Regions from separate parts of the Methylomonas sp. PHL2-19 genome, predicted to be linked through region 2. Evidence: riboswitches for the same ligand, from Rfam matches in the RefSeq annotation. Region 2 holds a riboswitch; the other holds the start of a gene.
The links. Region 2 has a riboswitch for cobalamin ahead of ACR02O_RS13205 (ribonucleoside-diphosphate reductase subunit alpha). Riboswitches for the same ligand answer to the same signal wherever they lie in the genome.
Positions count from the first base shown of each region.

Region 1: it holds a riboswitch for cobalamin, as region 2 does, so the genes downstream of both, ACR02O_RS15450 (CbtB domain-containing protein) here and ACR02O_RS13205 (ribonucleoside-diphosphate reductase subunit alpha) in region 2, are expected to answer to the same signal.

Region 1 covers NZ_CP196839.1:3,326,687-3,334,063, forward strand. The annotation lists gene cbiE (precorrin-6y C5,15-methyltransferase (decarboxylating) subunit CbiE) at 1-106, opposite strand, end outside; gene ACR02O_RS15420 (cobalt-precorrin-5B (C(1))-methyltransferase) at 109-1,212, opposite strand; gene ACR02O_RS15425 (precorrin-8X methylmutase) at 1,217-1,885, opposite strand; gene ACR02O_RS15430 (sirohydrochlorin chelatase) at 1,892-2,713, opposite strand; gene cobM (precorrin-4 C(11)-methyltransferase) at 2,716-3,516, opposite strand; gene ACR02O_RS15440 (cobyrinic acid a,c-diamide synthase CobB) at 3,513-4,808, opposite strand; gene ACR02O_RS15445 (CbtA family protein) at 4,811-5,458, opposite strand; gene ACR02O_RS15450 (CbtB domain-containing protein) at 5,460-5,636, opposite strand; cobalamin riboswitch at 5,724-5,853, opposite strand; gene ACR02O_RS15455 (IS256 family transposase) at 6,215-7,377, shown strand, end outside.
Region 2 covers NZ_CP196839.1:2,866,615-2,873,991, reverse strand. The annotation lists gene metE (5-methyltetrahydropteroyltriglutamate--homocysteine S-methyltransferase) at 1-1,034, opposite strand, end outside; gene ACR02O_RS13210 (LysR family transcriptional regulator) at 1,142-2,026, shown strand; cobalamin riboswitch at 2,179-2,397, shown strand; gene ACR02O_RS13205 (ribonucleoside-diphosphate reductase subunit alpha) at 2,508-5,300, shown strand; gene ACR02O_RS13200 (ribonucleotide-diphosphate reductase subunit beta) at 5,297-6,460, shown strand; gene ACR02O_RS13195 (cysteine-rich CWC family protein) at 6,505-6,798, shown strand; gene ACR02O_RS13190 (M15 family metallopeptidase) at 6,937-7,377, opposite strand, start outside.

The DNA of each region.
Region 1 (7,377 bases), 460 kb from region 2:
TGCCGGCGATGACATGCTTTGCTTCGCGCAATGCCTGCAAGGCCTCCTGGCTCAGGCTGGCGACGCCGTTGTCTAGTACGCCGATAAAACTGCACATCGCTTGCATGATCAATTCCTGCCGGCTTCGGCCAGTTTGTTGCCATCGAAATCGCACACCAGAACACTGATGTGAAAACCGCCGGGATACCGGTTTTCCAAGGTGGCGATGACTCGGTTAGCCAGTTCGACATGAAATTCGTATTCCAATCCCAGCTCGGCCATGCATTCGGAGGCGTAACGAGCGGTTTCCTGGGCGGCGATGGCGTCGCATACATCGTCCGGCGCTCCGATGCTGCGGGCAATGTCGGCCACCAGTTCCACATCGACTGGGGCGCGACCGGCATGCGTAATGGTTTCACCCTGAGCCATTTTGGTCAGCTTGCCGACCATACCGCCAATGATGATGTTTTGAATGCCGCAACGAGCGGCGGTGTCCAGTGCCGGTGTCAGAAAGTCACCCATTTGCACGAAACAGCTTTCATCCAGGTCGGGCAATTCGCGCATCACGAATTTCTCGGTGCGGCCGCCGGTGGTCAGCACCACGCTAGCCTGCCCCTGATTGGCCGCAACTTCCACGCCTTGCACCACGCTAGCCCGAAACGCCGCCGTGGAATACGGATGCACGATTCCGGTCGTACCTAGAATCGAAATACCGCCGATAATGCCCAAACGATAATTCAGGGTTTTTTTCGCCATCTCTTCGCCGCCCGGCACCGAGATCGTTACCTGTAGACCTCGGGTTTTTAGCGCTTCGGCGGCGATCAGACGGATGTTATCCTCGATATTTTTGCGCGGAACCGGATTGATGGCCGGACCGCCGACCGCCAGCCCCAAACCGGGCCGAGTGATCAGGCCTATGCCCGCGCCGCCTTGCAATACGATAGTATCCGGTTGTTCTATCCACATCACATCCGCCGTCAGCCGAGCGCGATGGGTGCAGTCCGGATCGTCGCCGGCGTCTTTTTCGATGACAGCATGTGCTCGGTCGTTCTGTACGAAGCTTTCTTCGACTTTGAATGCCACGTCTTGCCCATTGGGCAGCACGCAGTCGATAGTGTCCGGCACGTGCCCATTCAGCAAACCCTGCACTGCCGCCCGTGCCGCTGCCGCCGAACAGGCGCCGGTGGTGTAACCCTTGCGGGTACCTTTGGGTTTGCGTTCCGGCATTGCCATGCTATCAGCCGTTTTTCTGCCGGGTTTCCGTCAAGCTCAACAAGGCATGAATCGCCGCGACGACCAAGGTCGAGCCGCCCTTACGTCCACGGGTGATGATCCATGGCACATCGGCTAATTCGGCGAGTAAATCCTTGGATTCCGCTGCAGAGACAAATCCGACTGGCATCCCGACGATCAGTGCCGGCTTGACGCCTTCTTCTTTGATCATCCGCAACACTTCCAACAGCGCGGTCGGTGCGTTGCCAACTGAGACGATACCGCCGGCGATTAAACCCAGGCGCTGCGCTTTACGCATGGCTTGTACCGCGCGGGTGCTGTTGACCTGTTTGGCGGCGGCTATGACATCCGCATCGGCGATGAACTGGCGGGCGCTGATGCCAAAATGCGCCAGGCGCGGCTGCGATAAGCCGACGCAAATCATTTCCACGTCGGCAACGATCGGCGCACCATTTAAAATGGCTTGAATACCATCTTCGACTGCATGCGCGGAAAACTCGGTCAGGCCATTAAACTCAAAATCCGCAGTGGCGTGGATCATGCGACGCACCACTTGCCATTGGCCGTGGGAATAATGGTGCTCGCCGACTTCGCGGTCGACGATGGCAAAGGAATCGTGTTCGATTTGTTGCCCAGCCTGGGTCAGTTGTTCGGTTTGAATGTTGTGGCTCATGGCTAATCAATGATGGTGGTGATGTTCGGCTTGCTCGCGATACTGACAGCCGTCGCATTCCAGCATTTTCGGCGCGAGCGGGTCCCAGGCTTCGGTAACCCGTTGATCCAGCAATTTAAAAATGGCCGGATCAAAACCAAAATACGTACCGGCACCGAAGACAATCTGCGGATATTGGCTTTGCAAGCGTTCGATTTGTTTGCCGATGCGCTCGATCAGCAAGCCGGTAAACAGGTAATAGGGCAAAATCGCAATCTGCGTCATGCCCAGTCGTACTTGACGTTGCACAGCGGTTTCCAAACGCGGATGGGTAATACCGGTGAAGGCAATGTCGACGAGTTCATGCTCGGTAGCTTCAAACAGCCAACGCGCTAATTTTGCCAATTCCCCGTTGGCGACCTTGTCGGAAGAGCCGCGGCCTAATATGATCACACCGGTGGTTTTTGGATCCGGCATCGCCAGAGATTTGAGTGCCGTTTTGAGCTGTTTTTGCAGAATGGCCAGCAAGGTTTCGTTGCTTCCTAGATGCGGCGCGTAGATGAATTCGACCGCCGGAAAATTTTCGCGGGCCTCCTCGATATGCTCGGGAATTTCCATCTTCACATGCCCGGCGGCGCTGATGATCAGCGGCACGATTATCACGCGGCTAGATCCTTGCGCGGCGCGGCTCAATCCTTCTTCCAACAGCACCTCGGCGAGTTCGATATAGCACAACTCAATGCGCCAGTCGGGGTGTTGCGCCTGCCATTGTTGTTGAAATTCGCGAATTTCATCGTTGCCGGCCTGATTGCGCGATCCGTGGCCGACCAAGAGAACGGTGGTTGTCATACTTATTCCTTAGACTGAGGCCGCTCGGCGCGGCGAAAACGATGGGTAAAACCGGCATCATAAAGTTTGGATTTTTTTAACGATGGCCAGTGCCGCGCGCCCAAGGTGGGGCTGATGACGATCATGGCCTGACTGTTGATTTTGGCGGCCCGGCAGCGTTCGCGAATATCAGCCAGGGTGCCGCGAATAATCTGTTGTTCACCCGGCCAGCTGGCTTTGTGGACCACCAATGCCGATGCATCATCCGACCAACCTGCGTCTTTTAACTCGCGTTCGATCGTGGGCAGCAAGGTGATCGATAAAAACAGGCACAGCGTGGTGTGATGGCTGGCCAATTCTTGCAATGATTCACCGTCCGGCATCGGCGTGCGGCCTTCAACACGGGTTAAAATCACGGTCTGCGTGACTTCGGGCAAGGTCAGGCTTTCGACTGCACAAGCCATCGCGGCAAACGCCGACGAGACGCCCGGCACTACTTCGACGGCAATGTTGGCCGCATCCAGTGGTTGCACCATTTCAATCAATGCACCGTACAAGCCAGGGTCGCCGGTTTGCAGGCGAATGACGGTTTTGCCCGGACCGGCTTGTTCGGTCAGCCAGTTGGTAATCTGCTCCAAAGTCATGTCTTTGGAATCTTTGATCAGGCAAGTGCTTGGTGCCCATTGCGTTGCGGCGGCCTGTACCAGAGAGCCTGCGAACAAAATGGCATCCGCATTGGCAATTAAGTCGCGACCTTTGACAGTGATTAAATCAGGATCACCGGGACCTGCGCCGACAAACCATACTTTAGGTTGAGTGCTCATAGAAAAAATCCAGCCGCGACCTGGGGGTTGAACGGAAAGTAGGTGTGCAGATAAGACGCTCGCAACGAACCCACCTGATAAAAGTTTTCGCTACGGCTACGATTGCGTTGAGGCTTCGATTCGGTGAACGGCTGCTGTGTGGTTTCCAGTTGCGAGTGATGAAAGCTATGCCCGCGAATTTCGCCTTGTTCTAACTGCAAACTGTGCATGCCCAGATTCACCAAGCGTTTTTGCATCTGCGCGCTGCCGGGTAACAGACCAGCCATCGCTGCCGCATGGCCGTCTTTATCGATCAAGCGTTCCAGCAAATATAAAAAGCCGCCGCATTCTGCGTAAATCGGCTTACCGGCTTGATGATGTTGCTGCAAGGCTTGTTTCATGGCGACATTGTCGGCCAATGTTTGGAGATGCAGTTCCGGGTAACCGCCGGGCAGGTAGACACTGTCTGCCTCGGGAAATACGTGGTCTGCGAGCGGCGAGAAAAACGTCAGTTCAGCGCCCATGGCTTGCAAACAATCCAGATTGGCTTGATAGATAAACGAAAACGCCGCATCACGAGCCACAGCGATAAGCTTACCAGCCAGTAACGGTGGCGGCGGGGAGGTGGCGATCGGCGCGAAGGCAACCGGCTGCGGCAATCGGCACGGCGCATGGCTACTGAGTAATTCGGCTGCGCGCGCCAGGCGAAGGTCAAGGTCTGCAATTTCATCGGCCTGCACTAAGCCTAAGTGCCGCGACGGCAAGCCGACCGTTTCATCTTTCGCCATCGCCGCCAGTAGCGGCATGCTGTCCGGCAAGGCTTCTTCCAGCAATTTAGCATGACCCGGACTGCCGACTTTGTTGGCGATGACGCCGACAAACGGCAAGTTGGCTCTGTAATGGGCTAAGCCGTAAGCCACAGCGGCAAAAGTTTGTGCCATGCCGCCCGCATCGATGACAACGGCCACCGGCACGTCTAGTGTTTGTGCCAAATCGGCGCTGCTGCTATCGCCGTCGAACAAGCCCATGACACCTTCAATCAAGATGATGTCAGCGTCGGCGGCGTTATAAAGCATCTCACGGCAATGCGCTTCGCCCATCATCCATAAATCCAGCTGATAAACCGGTTGTCCGCAAGCAAAGCTCAATATTTGCGGATCGATAAAATCCGGGCCGGTTTTGAACACGCGTACCTTGCGGTTTTGCTGGCGATAGTAATAGGCCAAAGCCGCCGTAATGGTGGTTTTGCCTTGCCCGGAGGCAGGAGCGCTGATCAATATCGCCGGGCAATGGCGTGTTGCAGTAGCATTCACCACTAAAACGTTACTTTACGCAACAATCGGCCCGATATTGCGCCCAAGGTCAGCCAGAAAATAGCGTTGTTGATGGATGTCAACACCACAAAATGCTGTTGTAAGGCTTCGGGCGCTAAAGCCTGGGCAACCTCCGGATGCGGTGCGCCGATCAGATGCGGTAAGGCCAGTAAGCCAGCGCCGCCGATTTGCAGCCAGCGCTGTTTGGTCAAAAACAGACCAAACAAGCCAATCGCGGTAGCGGCGGCCGTAAAAAGCCACCACGCTTGGCGACTGTGTAATTCGGCGCTGTCGGTGCCCGGCAACTCCGGCGGCAAGCCCAATGATGGCGCGACAAAAAATACCAAATAACCGGCCAAACCCCAGCCGAGTCCGTACAGGTAACCATGTTGATCCCGCCAGTACAGGGCGACACTGATAAACAAGGCAAAGCCGAAGCCGGTTAGGCCATTGAACAGCAAGGTAAAGCCATTACGTTGCCAGCCGTCCATCGGTTGCCAGTCACGCACATGCTCAGCCGATGGCGTTTCGAATTGTTCGGCGGCCAAAATCAAGGGCAAGGTTTGATAGTGTTGTAGCACGCTGAGTAACAAGCCGCCCAATAGTCCCGCCAGTAGCGAGATGGTGACCAGCTTACGAAAATCCGCCATGTTAATGGCAAGGAAAAGCTGCGCTGTGACGTCCGTCGTGGGCGGCGTTATGCAGGTAGTTGTTAGCGTCCTGCAAGAAACCCAAACCTAACACGACGGTCAGGCCCAAAACAATAGCACTCAGGCCGGGCAGGATTTTTGAGGAAGAAAGGATGGTAGATGCCGCGAGTGTTTTCATGGTTGTCTGTTCCGAAAAAGGTGGACGGAATAACAGAGGGAAAGACAAACCAAAAAAACCGATTTGACAGATCGCCCTCCGCAATACTGTTGACTACAGTTTTAGGCCTGTCTCCGGGCTCGTGACGAATCACCTACCGTTGCGGGGGCAGCGTCGGCATTTAACCGACTTCCAGTTTCACCCGCCAAGAGCGGGAACCTTAAAACCAGCGGCGATTGTATGCCGCAGCTAGTCGTAGGGCAAATGAAATGTATTGAAATAAGAATAAACGGTGCGGCAGCAGCTCCTCTCGACAAGTTATCGATCAACCAGTAATCGCCCGCAACGAGTGATTCTATCAAAACTAAACACATGCTCTCTCGGGCTTTCATAACAACGCCCCACCAATCTTCGTCTGTAATCCGGCTCGCCTTTTTCGAGATAAATAGTGGCGCCACAAATGGGACATGCCGCCGAATACCGAACTAACCGAATTAGAGTTATAACTAAATCTGGTGTACGGCCCGACTTGATGAAAGGTGGCGCCCTCTGCTGAAATGAGATTGTCGAGATCGAATAACAGCAAAATGAGAGACGCCATGAACAAAGATAATGCAAAAGACTGGAATAATGCCAGTGGGATTAACGATCCTTTGACGGATTTGTTGAAGACGGGTGCTAGAGCCTTGATCCAACAAGCCGTTGAGGCGGAGCTACAGGCTTTTCTGGGCGAATACGCCAAGGTTACCGATTTACGGGGCCGGCAAACCGTGGTGCGTAATGGCTATTTGCCGGAGCGGGAGATCGTGACGGGCGTGGGTAACGTGACGGTCAAAATCCCCAAGGTTCGAGACCGTTCCGGCGGCAGGATCAAGTTCAACTCGTCGCTGGTGCCGCCGTATGTTCGCAAGACAAAACGGGTGGAAGCGGCCTTACCCTGGCTGTATTTGCGCGGCATTTCCACCGGCGACATGCAGTCGGCCTTATCGGTGTTGCTGGGTGACGATGCCAAAGGCTTGTCACCTGCCGTGGTTAGCCGCCTGAAAGCCCAATGGGCCGAGGATTATCTGGCCTGGAATCGGCGAGATTTATCGAAGGAGCGCACTGTGTATGTCTGGGCCGACGGCATCTATTCGACCCTGCGTGGCGAGGATGATCGGCTGTGCCTATTGGTCATCATCGGAGTCAACGAACAGGGTGAAAAGCGCTTGCTGGCCTTATCGGACGGTTATCGGGAATCGAAAGCCTCGTGGCTGAGTGTTTTGCAGGATTTACAAACGCGAGGTCTACAGGACGCGCCGAAACTGGCTACCGGCGACGGCGCTTTGGGTTTCTGGGCAGCCATCAACGAAGCTTGGCCCACCACACAACACCAGCGCTGCTGGGTGCATAAGACGGCGAATGTGCTGGCGACGCTACCCGATTCAATCCAAGGCAAGGCCAAGGCGGGGCTGAAAGAAATCTGGATGGCGGAAACCAAAGCCCTGGCCAATCAAGCCTTCGACACGTTCTTGCGTGACTTTGAAGCCAAGTACCCCAAGGCGGTGGGCGTGTTGGAAAAAGACCGTGAATCGCTATTGGCCTTTTACGACTTTCCCGCCGAGCACTGGATACACATTCGGACGACAAATCCGATCGAATCCAGCTTTGCGACGATTCGCCATCGGACCACCCGCACCAAGAACTGCGTGTCCCGCAATACCTTGTTGGGCTTGGTGTTCCAATTGGCGTTAACCGCCGAGAAGAGTTGGCGCAAGATACG
Region 2 (7,377 bases):
GCGTCGAGTTTCTGCTCGCTGTCCAGATCGACCGGCACGTGCAGCAGGGAGCACGACGGCGCAAGCCACAGGCGTTCGCCCAGTTGTTGAGCGATCGGTTCAAGCCAATCCAGCACGGCGTTGAGATCGGTCTTCCAGATATTGCGGCCGTTGATCACGCCCAGCGACAACACCTTGTCCGCTGATAAACGAATAATCAGCGGCTCGATGTCGTCGCGGCCGTTGACGGCATCGACATGCAGGCCGGCCACCGGTAAATTGGCGGCGAGATTGCGGTTTTCCGCCAGTTGGCCGAAATAGGTCGCCAGCAACAATTTGACACGGCTATCTTGCAAGTATTGGTAGGCGGTGTTGAAAGCATTTTGCCACTCGGCATCCAGTTCGGTGACCAGAATCGGTTCGTCGATCTGCACCCAATCGACACCTTGCGCGGCGAGTGTTTCCAGCAATTCGGCGTATACCGGCAGCAACTTGGGCAACAGCGCGAGCTTGTTGGAATCGTCCTTGGCCTTGCCCAGCCACAAGTAGGTTACGGGTCCGATCAAAACCGGCTTGGCGGTGACGCCCTGGGTCTTAGCTTCCGTCAGTTGTTCCAGCAAGCGGGACGCATCAAGCTTGAATTCGGTGGCAGCGGTGAACTCGGGCACAATGTAGTGGTAGTTGGTATCGAACCATTTGGTCATTTCGCCGGCGGCTACGCCCCCGCAGCACCGATCATCGCTGGCAGATTGCGCTGAACGGCCACGAGCGACGCGAAAGTAATTGTCCAGGGCATCGCCGTGGAAATCTTGCACCCGTCCGGGCAAGTTGCCCAAGGTAAAGCTCATGTCCAGCACTTGGTCGTAAAAGGCAAAATCGCCGACCGGCACCCAATCCAGTCCGGATTGCAGTTGCCAATGGCTCTGGCGTAACTGTCGGCCAAGCGTTTTCAGATCGTCTCGCGAGGACTCGCCTTTCCAGTAAGATTCCAAAGCAAACTTCAGCTCGCGCTTGGCACCGATCCGGGGGAAACCTAAATTGTGAATTTTTGTCATAAATAAGTCCTTTCTATTGAATGTTTGACACATAAAACATTGTAAACAGACAATAGAATGAAGATAATCGATGATTATTCATTGATTCATGAGATATATTCATCAATATGGAATTGATCCACCTTCGTATCCTACTGGCGTTAAAACGCCAGCGCACGCTGAGCGCCGCCGCCGAAACTCTGAATCTGACCCAATCGGCATTGTCGCATCAAATCAAAAACCTGGAGCAACGCCTGGGCGTGACGCTGTGGTACAAACAGGGCCGCTCGCTGGTGTTGAGCCAGGCCGGGCGCTATTTATCCGAGGTGGCCGAGTCGGTGATCGCCACCGTCGATTCAGCGGAAAACCACTTGGCGCAACTGGCCAAAGGCAAAACCGGTAAATTGACCATCGGCATCGAATGCCACGCCTGTTACGAATGGTTCCGCAACATTCTGCAACCCTATCTGCGCGCCTGGCCGGATTTGACGATCGAAGTCACCTCGCGTTACCGCTTCGAATCGTTCGAAGCCATCCGCCAATACAAACTGGATGCAGTGCTGACCTCGGACCCGGTCGACAACGGCCTGCTGAGTTACCAGCCGCTGTTCGATTTTGAGTTGGTGTTGATCGTTGCCGATAACCACCCTTTGGCAAGTCGCACTGAGATCACGCCCGGAGATTTGCGCGGCGAAACCGTATTGACCTACCCCGTGGCCCGTGAACGACTGGACATGTTCCGCAAGGTGCTGCAACCGGCCGGCATCGAGCCCGCCGCACATCTCCAGGTCGAGGAAACCGACATCATGCTGCAATTGGCCGCCGCCGGCCGCGGCGTCTGCTTGCTGCCGGAATGGCTACTCGCCGACAAATCCGCCAAACTGGATTTGACCGGGCTGCGCTTTGCCGATCTGCCCATCGGCAAGACCATGTATCTGGCCTGCCGGCACGAGGACGCCGAGCTGGAATATTTACGCTGGTTGGTGGAGCATGCTGGCAGCGTGGTAGTGTGAGCGCAACTGGTGGTCGCACATAGCTATATCTGTTTGCTCAAGAAAGCAGCTTGTCTCGATAAAAACACACAAAACACAACATATAGTTGCCAATAATAAAATGAATCACTGTATATAGTTTATATAGCTTGACAGCCATCTTTTTGCCGCCTAAACTTTTTCACCAAGATGGTTCCCCCCCGAAGGGGATTAAAAGGGAATCCGGTCGGCAATTTTGCGTTTTTCGCATAATCGCCGGAAAACCGGAGCTGCCCCCGCAACTGTAATCGGCGAGTTGAGGTTCAATCCGTGCCACTGGACGCGAGTCCGGGAAGGCCGAACCGAAACGGCGACCCGAAAGCCAGGAGACCTGCCCTCGAAACCTTTATCAACCAGGAGCGGGGTGTCTCCGAGGACGATGGCAAGTATTGCGGTTAGGGTTTCGCTGCCGTTACGTCTGCCGTTGCGACTTCAACTCCCCGCTCCCCTTGTGGAGAAACACATGGATAGCGCCGCTCAACCCGCCAGTTTTTATCCCGACCCTGCCGAATCCGTTAAACACGCCCCCTCGTATCCAACGGATAGCGGCTTGGAAGTGATTCGCCGCAACCGTGCCGTGGTTGCGTTTAAGCCGGAAAAAATCGCCATCGCCATCACCAAAGCCTTCTTGGCCGTGGAAGGCCAGCACAGCGTCAATTCGGCGCGCACCCGCGAACAGGTGGCGCAACTGACTGCCAGCGTGGTCGAGGCCTTGACTCGGCGTTTGCCCGGCGGCGGCACGGTGCATATTGAAGATATTCAGGACCAGGTGGAACTGGCATTGATGCGTTCCGGCGCCCACGACGTGGCCCGCGCTTATGTGCTATATCGGGAAAAGCACGCGGCTCAGCGCGCGGCGCAACAACCCACCGAGCATGCCGTACCCGTTTTGCACGTAGACGACCAAGGCCAACGCCGGCCGCTGGACAGTGAGGCCTTCAGCGCGCTATGCCGCGAGGCTTGCGCAGATTTGATGGGCGTCGATGCCGAACGGGTGTGGGCCGAGACGCTGAACAATCTGTACGACGGCATGCCGCTGGCGGGGGTGCGCCAAGCCTTGGTGTTGGCGGCGCGCACCTTGATCGAAATCGAACCGGACTACGGTAAAGTCGCCGCGCGCTTGCTGTTGAGCCAGTTGCGTCTGGAAGCCACCGGCTCGGCCTTGACCCAAGCCGACATGGCCGAACGCTATGTCGACTGCTTTGCCGAGTTCATCGCCGCCGGCGTCGCTGCCGAACTGATTGATCCACGCCTGGCCGAATTCGACCTGGAACGACTGGGCCAGGCCCTACTGGCCGAGCGCGATCTGCAATTCGATTATCTGGGCCTGCAAACCCTGTACGACCGCTATTTCCTGCACATCGACGGCCGCCGCATCGAATTGCCGCAGTGCTTTTTCATGCGGGTGGCTATGGGTTTGGCCTTGAACGAAATCGACCGCGAAACGCGAGCCATCGAGTTTTACCGTCTACTATCGAGCTTCGACTTTATGTGTTCGACGCCAACCTTGTTCAACAGCGGCACCCGCCATCCGCAATTGTCGTCGTGCTACCTGACCACGGTCTCCGACGATCTGGACGGGATATACCAAAGCATCAAGGAAAACGCGCTGCTGCAAAAATATGCCGGCGGCCTGGGCAACGACTGGACGTCGGTGCGGGCGCTGGGCAGCAGGATCAAGGGTACCAATGGCCACAGCCAGGGGGTCATTCCATTTTTAAAGGTGGTCAACGACACAGCCGTCGCGGTCAACCAGGGCGGCAAGCGCAAGGGCGCGGTCTGCGCCTATCTGGAAAACTGGCATCTGGATTTTGAAGAATTTCTGGAACTGCGCAAGAACACCGGCGACGAGCGCCGCCGCTGCCACGACATGAACTCCGCCGCCTGGGTGTCGGATTTGTTCATGCAACGAGTGCGGGATAATGCCGAGTGGACCTTGTTTTCGCCGGTGGATACGCCAGACTTGCACGACTTATACGGCGCGGCCTTCGCCGAGGCTTACCACGCTTACGAAGCCAAGGCCGAACGCGGCGAGATCAAATTGTATAAGCGCATCGGTGCGGTGCAGCTTTGGCGCAAAATGCTGACCATGCTATTCGAAACCGGCCATCCGTGGATCACGTTCAAGGACGCCTGCAATCTGCGTTCGCCGCAACAGCATGCCGGGGTGATTCACAGTTCCAACCTGTGTACCGAAATCACGCTGAATACTTCGGTCGACGAAACGGCGGTTTGCAATCTGGGCTCGGTGAATCTGGCCGCACACTTGGTCGAGCATGACGGCGCATGGCAACTTGACGCCGGCAAATTGCAGCGCACTGTCGCCACCGCGATGCGGATGTTGGACAACGTCGTCGACATCAATTTTTACTCCACCGTCAAAGCGCGCAATGCCAATCTGCGCCATCGTCCGGTCGGGCTGGGCATGATGGGTTTCTCCGATTGCTTGTACCGACTGGGGCTCGCTTACGCCAGCCAGGACGCAGTGGAATTCGCCGATCATTCGACCGAACTGCTTTGTTACTACGCCTATCAGGCATCAGCCGATTTGGCCGAACAACGTGGCCGCTATAGCAGTTTTGCCGGCAGTCTGTGGCAGCAAGGCTTGCTGCCGCCGGATACGCTGGAGAGCTTAACCACTGCGCGCGGCGATCTGGGCGTGGTCACTGACGGGCGACTGGATTGGGATACGCTCCGCCAACGCATTGCTCAGGTGGGTATGCGCAACTCCAATTGCGTGGCGATTGCGCCGACCGCGACGATTGCCAACATCGTCGGCGTATCGGCGTCTATCGAACCGGTGTATCAAAACCTGTACGTCAAATCCAACCTGTCCGGCGAGTTTACCGTGGTCAATGCCGCTTTGGTGCGCGAATTGAAAGCGCTGGGATTATGGGATGCAGTGATGGTCGCCGACCTGAAATACTTCGACGGCTCGCTGACCGCCATCGAGCGGGTGCCGTACGAGATCAAGGCACGTTATGCCACCGCGTTTGAAATCGAACCGGAATGGCTGATCGAAGCCGCCGCCCGCCGGCAAAAATGGATAGATCAATCGCAATCGTTGAATCTATACGTCGCCGCCCCGACCGGCAGCAAGCTAGATCAGATGTACCGGCTGGCCTGGCAACGCGGCTTAAAGACTACGTATTATCTGCGCACCTTGGGTGCCACCGCGATGGAAAAAACCGGTGCCGACGAGACGGCGCCTAAGGCGTGTTCGATTGCCGATCCTAACTGTGAGGCCTGCCAATGAAGCCGACGCTGAAATTTGACGATTGGGATCAGCCGGCGCTGCCGGCTTCGAGCGGCAATCGGTTTGGGAATACGAATGAACCGCGAACGGTGGATCGATCCGGTCCGATTTCCGACACGAAAAATTCGATCAATACAGTTGGGACGAACTCGAGTTTGCCGCCCATCGATGCCGAGCAAAAACGAGTGGTCAACGGCCAGGCCGACATTAACCAATTGGCGCCGTTCAAATACCCCTGGGCCTGGTCGTTTTTCCTGAACGCCAATCGCAACCACTGGACACCGCTGGAAATCTCGATGGCGCAGGATGTGCACGATTACCAGCATAAACTGACGCCGGCCGAACGCCACGTGTTCGAGAATGTGCTGGCCTATCTGACCACCTCCGACATCTTGGCGATGCGCAACATCGGCCTGGCGGTAATGGAAAAAATGAGCGCGCCGGAATTGCAAATCTATCAGGCTCGCCAAGTCTACGAGGAAGCGCTGCACACCTGGACTTACCAGCATTGCATCGAAACCCTGGGGATAGACCAGCGCGAAATCTACAACCGCTACCGGGTGGTGCCGGAAATCCATGGCAAAATCGCGCTCGCCAATCGCCGTCTGCACGGCGTGTTGCAATCCGGGCGGCCGTTGACCGACCGCGACGCGCTGCACGAATTTGCCATGGCTTATTTGTTCTTCGCCGCCGTGTTCGAGGGCTGCTGGTTTTATAACGGCTTCAGCCCGGTGTTTGCGTTGCAGCGGGGCGGCTTGATGAAGGGCACTGCCGAGCAATTGCAATACATCATGCGCGATGAAGTGCTGCATTGCGCGTTTGGTATCCGCGTGGTGCGGCAATTATTGGAAGAAGAAAACCTAACCCTCGATCCGCAAGCACTAAAACAAATGTGGGACGAAGCCGAAGCCACCGAGACGGCTTACGCCGGCTACATTCTGCGCGAGCCAATCTTGGGCTACAACGCCGACTTGCACGTCGAGCAATTCCGCTACGTCGCCAATCGCCGCGCCCGCCAAGTCGGCATCACTGAACCCTTTCCAGGCGCCGAAAACGTATTGCCGTGGTTGGACGAACAGGCCAATCTGCGCAAGGAGAAAAACTTCTTCGAAACCCGAGTGACGGAATATCAGACCGGTGGAGCGTTGGTTTGGGAATAGAGGGCGAGAGCAGCCAAAAGCCGACAAAACGGAGGCAGTCAGTCATGGCGGCTACCCTGAATCCGCTATTTCAAGTAGCGAATAATGCGCTTTTGCTTGCTGTTTTCCACTGGAGAGCCCTCTTGTCCAGCAAACATCCCGATAGCAAACATGAAGCAAAACATTGTCCGCGTTGTCAGGATCAATTCATTTGTAAGGCTAATCGCATTCATCGCTGCGATTGCTCGAACGTTTGTTTGTCTTCTGAAACGATTGAGTATATTCAACAGCGTTACGATGAATGTCTTTGCCTGGCTTGCTTGAAAAAGTTGGAGTCCGACATAACGTCCCGGAAATAGCTTAGATTTGGCTGTTCCCGGAGCTTTATAACTTGCTGTGAAGGCGGAGACATGAGTCCAAGCGATGTATTTACAAAATGAATATTGGCATTAAAGTCAGCTTAGGTGCCAACACCGGCCGCACACAAACAACGCTTTTCATCTGTCTGAATGTCGCAAAGTGGCCGACAGCCGTCCCCGATAACACCAATGCCAAGGCTCGTAAACATAACCGAAGCGGTTATCGCGCGGGAATGACAGAAAAAATTGAAAGCGTTTTGCGTTGCTTGATAGCCACTGAAAAGCAGCCGTTTGTTCGAACCGCTCGCCCAGTTCCGGGCAATCGTCGCTGCCTATATCGATGGCACGCCCGGTGTGGTGTTCGCTGTAACCGGGCGGGGCCAAGACACGCAGAATCTCCTCGATAGTTTGCCCCATCCCGAGCTTGCGCCGAATAATGTCGGCTTGATAATCCGCACTGCGAAAGGCCGACACCATCAGCAGGGTAATGCCCTCCTCGGCGGCGGCCTGTTTCAATGTGTGCCAGGCAACGGCCGCTTCCGCCGTGAGATAATACGCCCTGCCCTGCGGCGTGGTGTC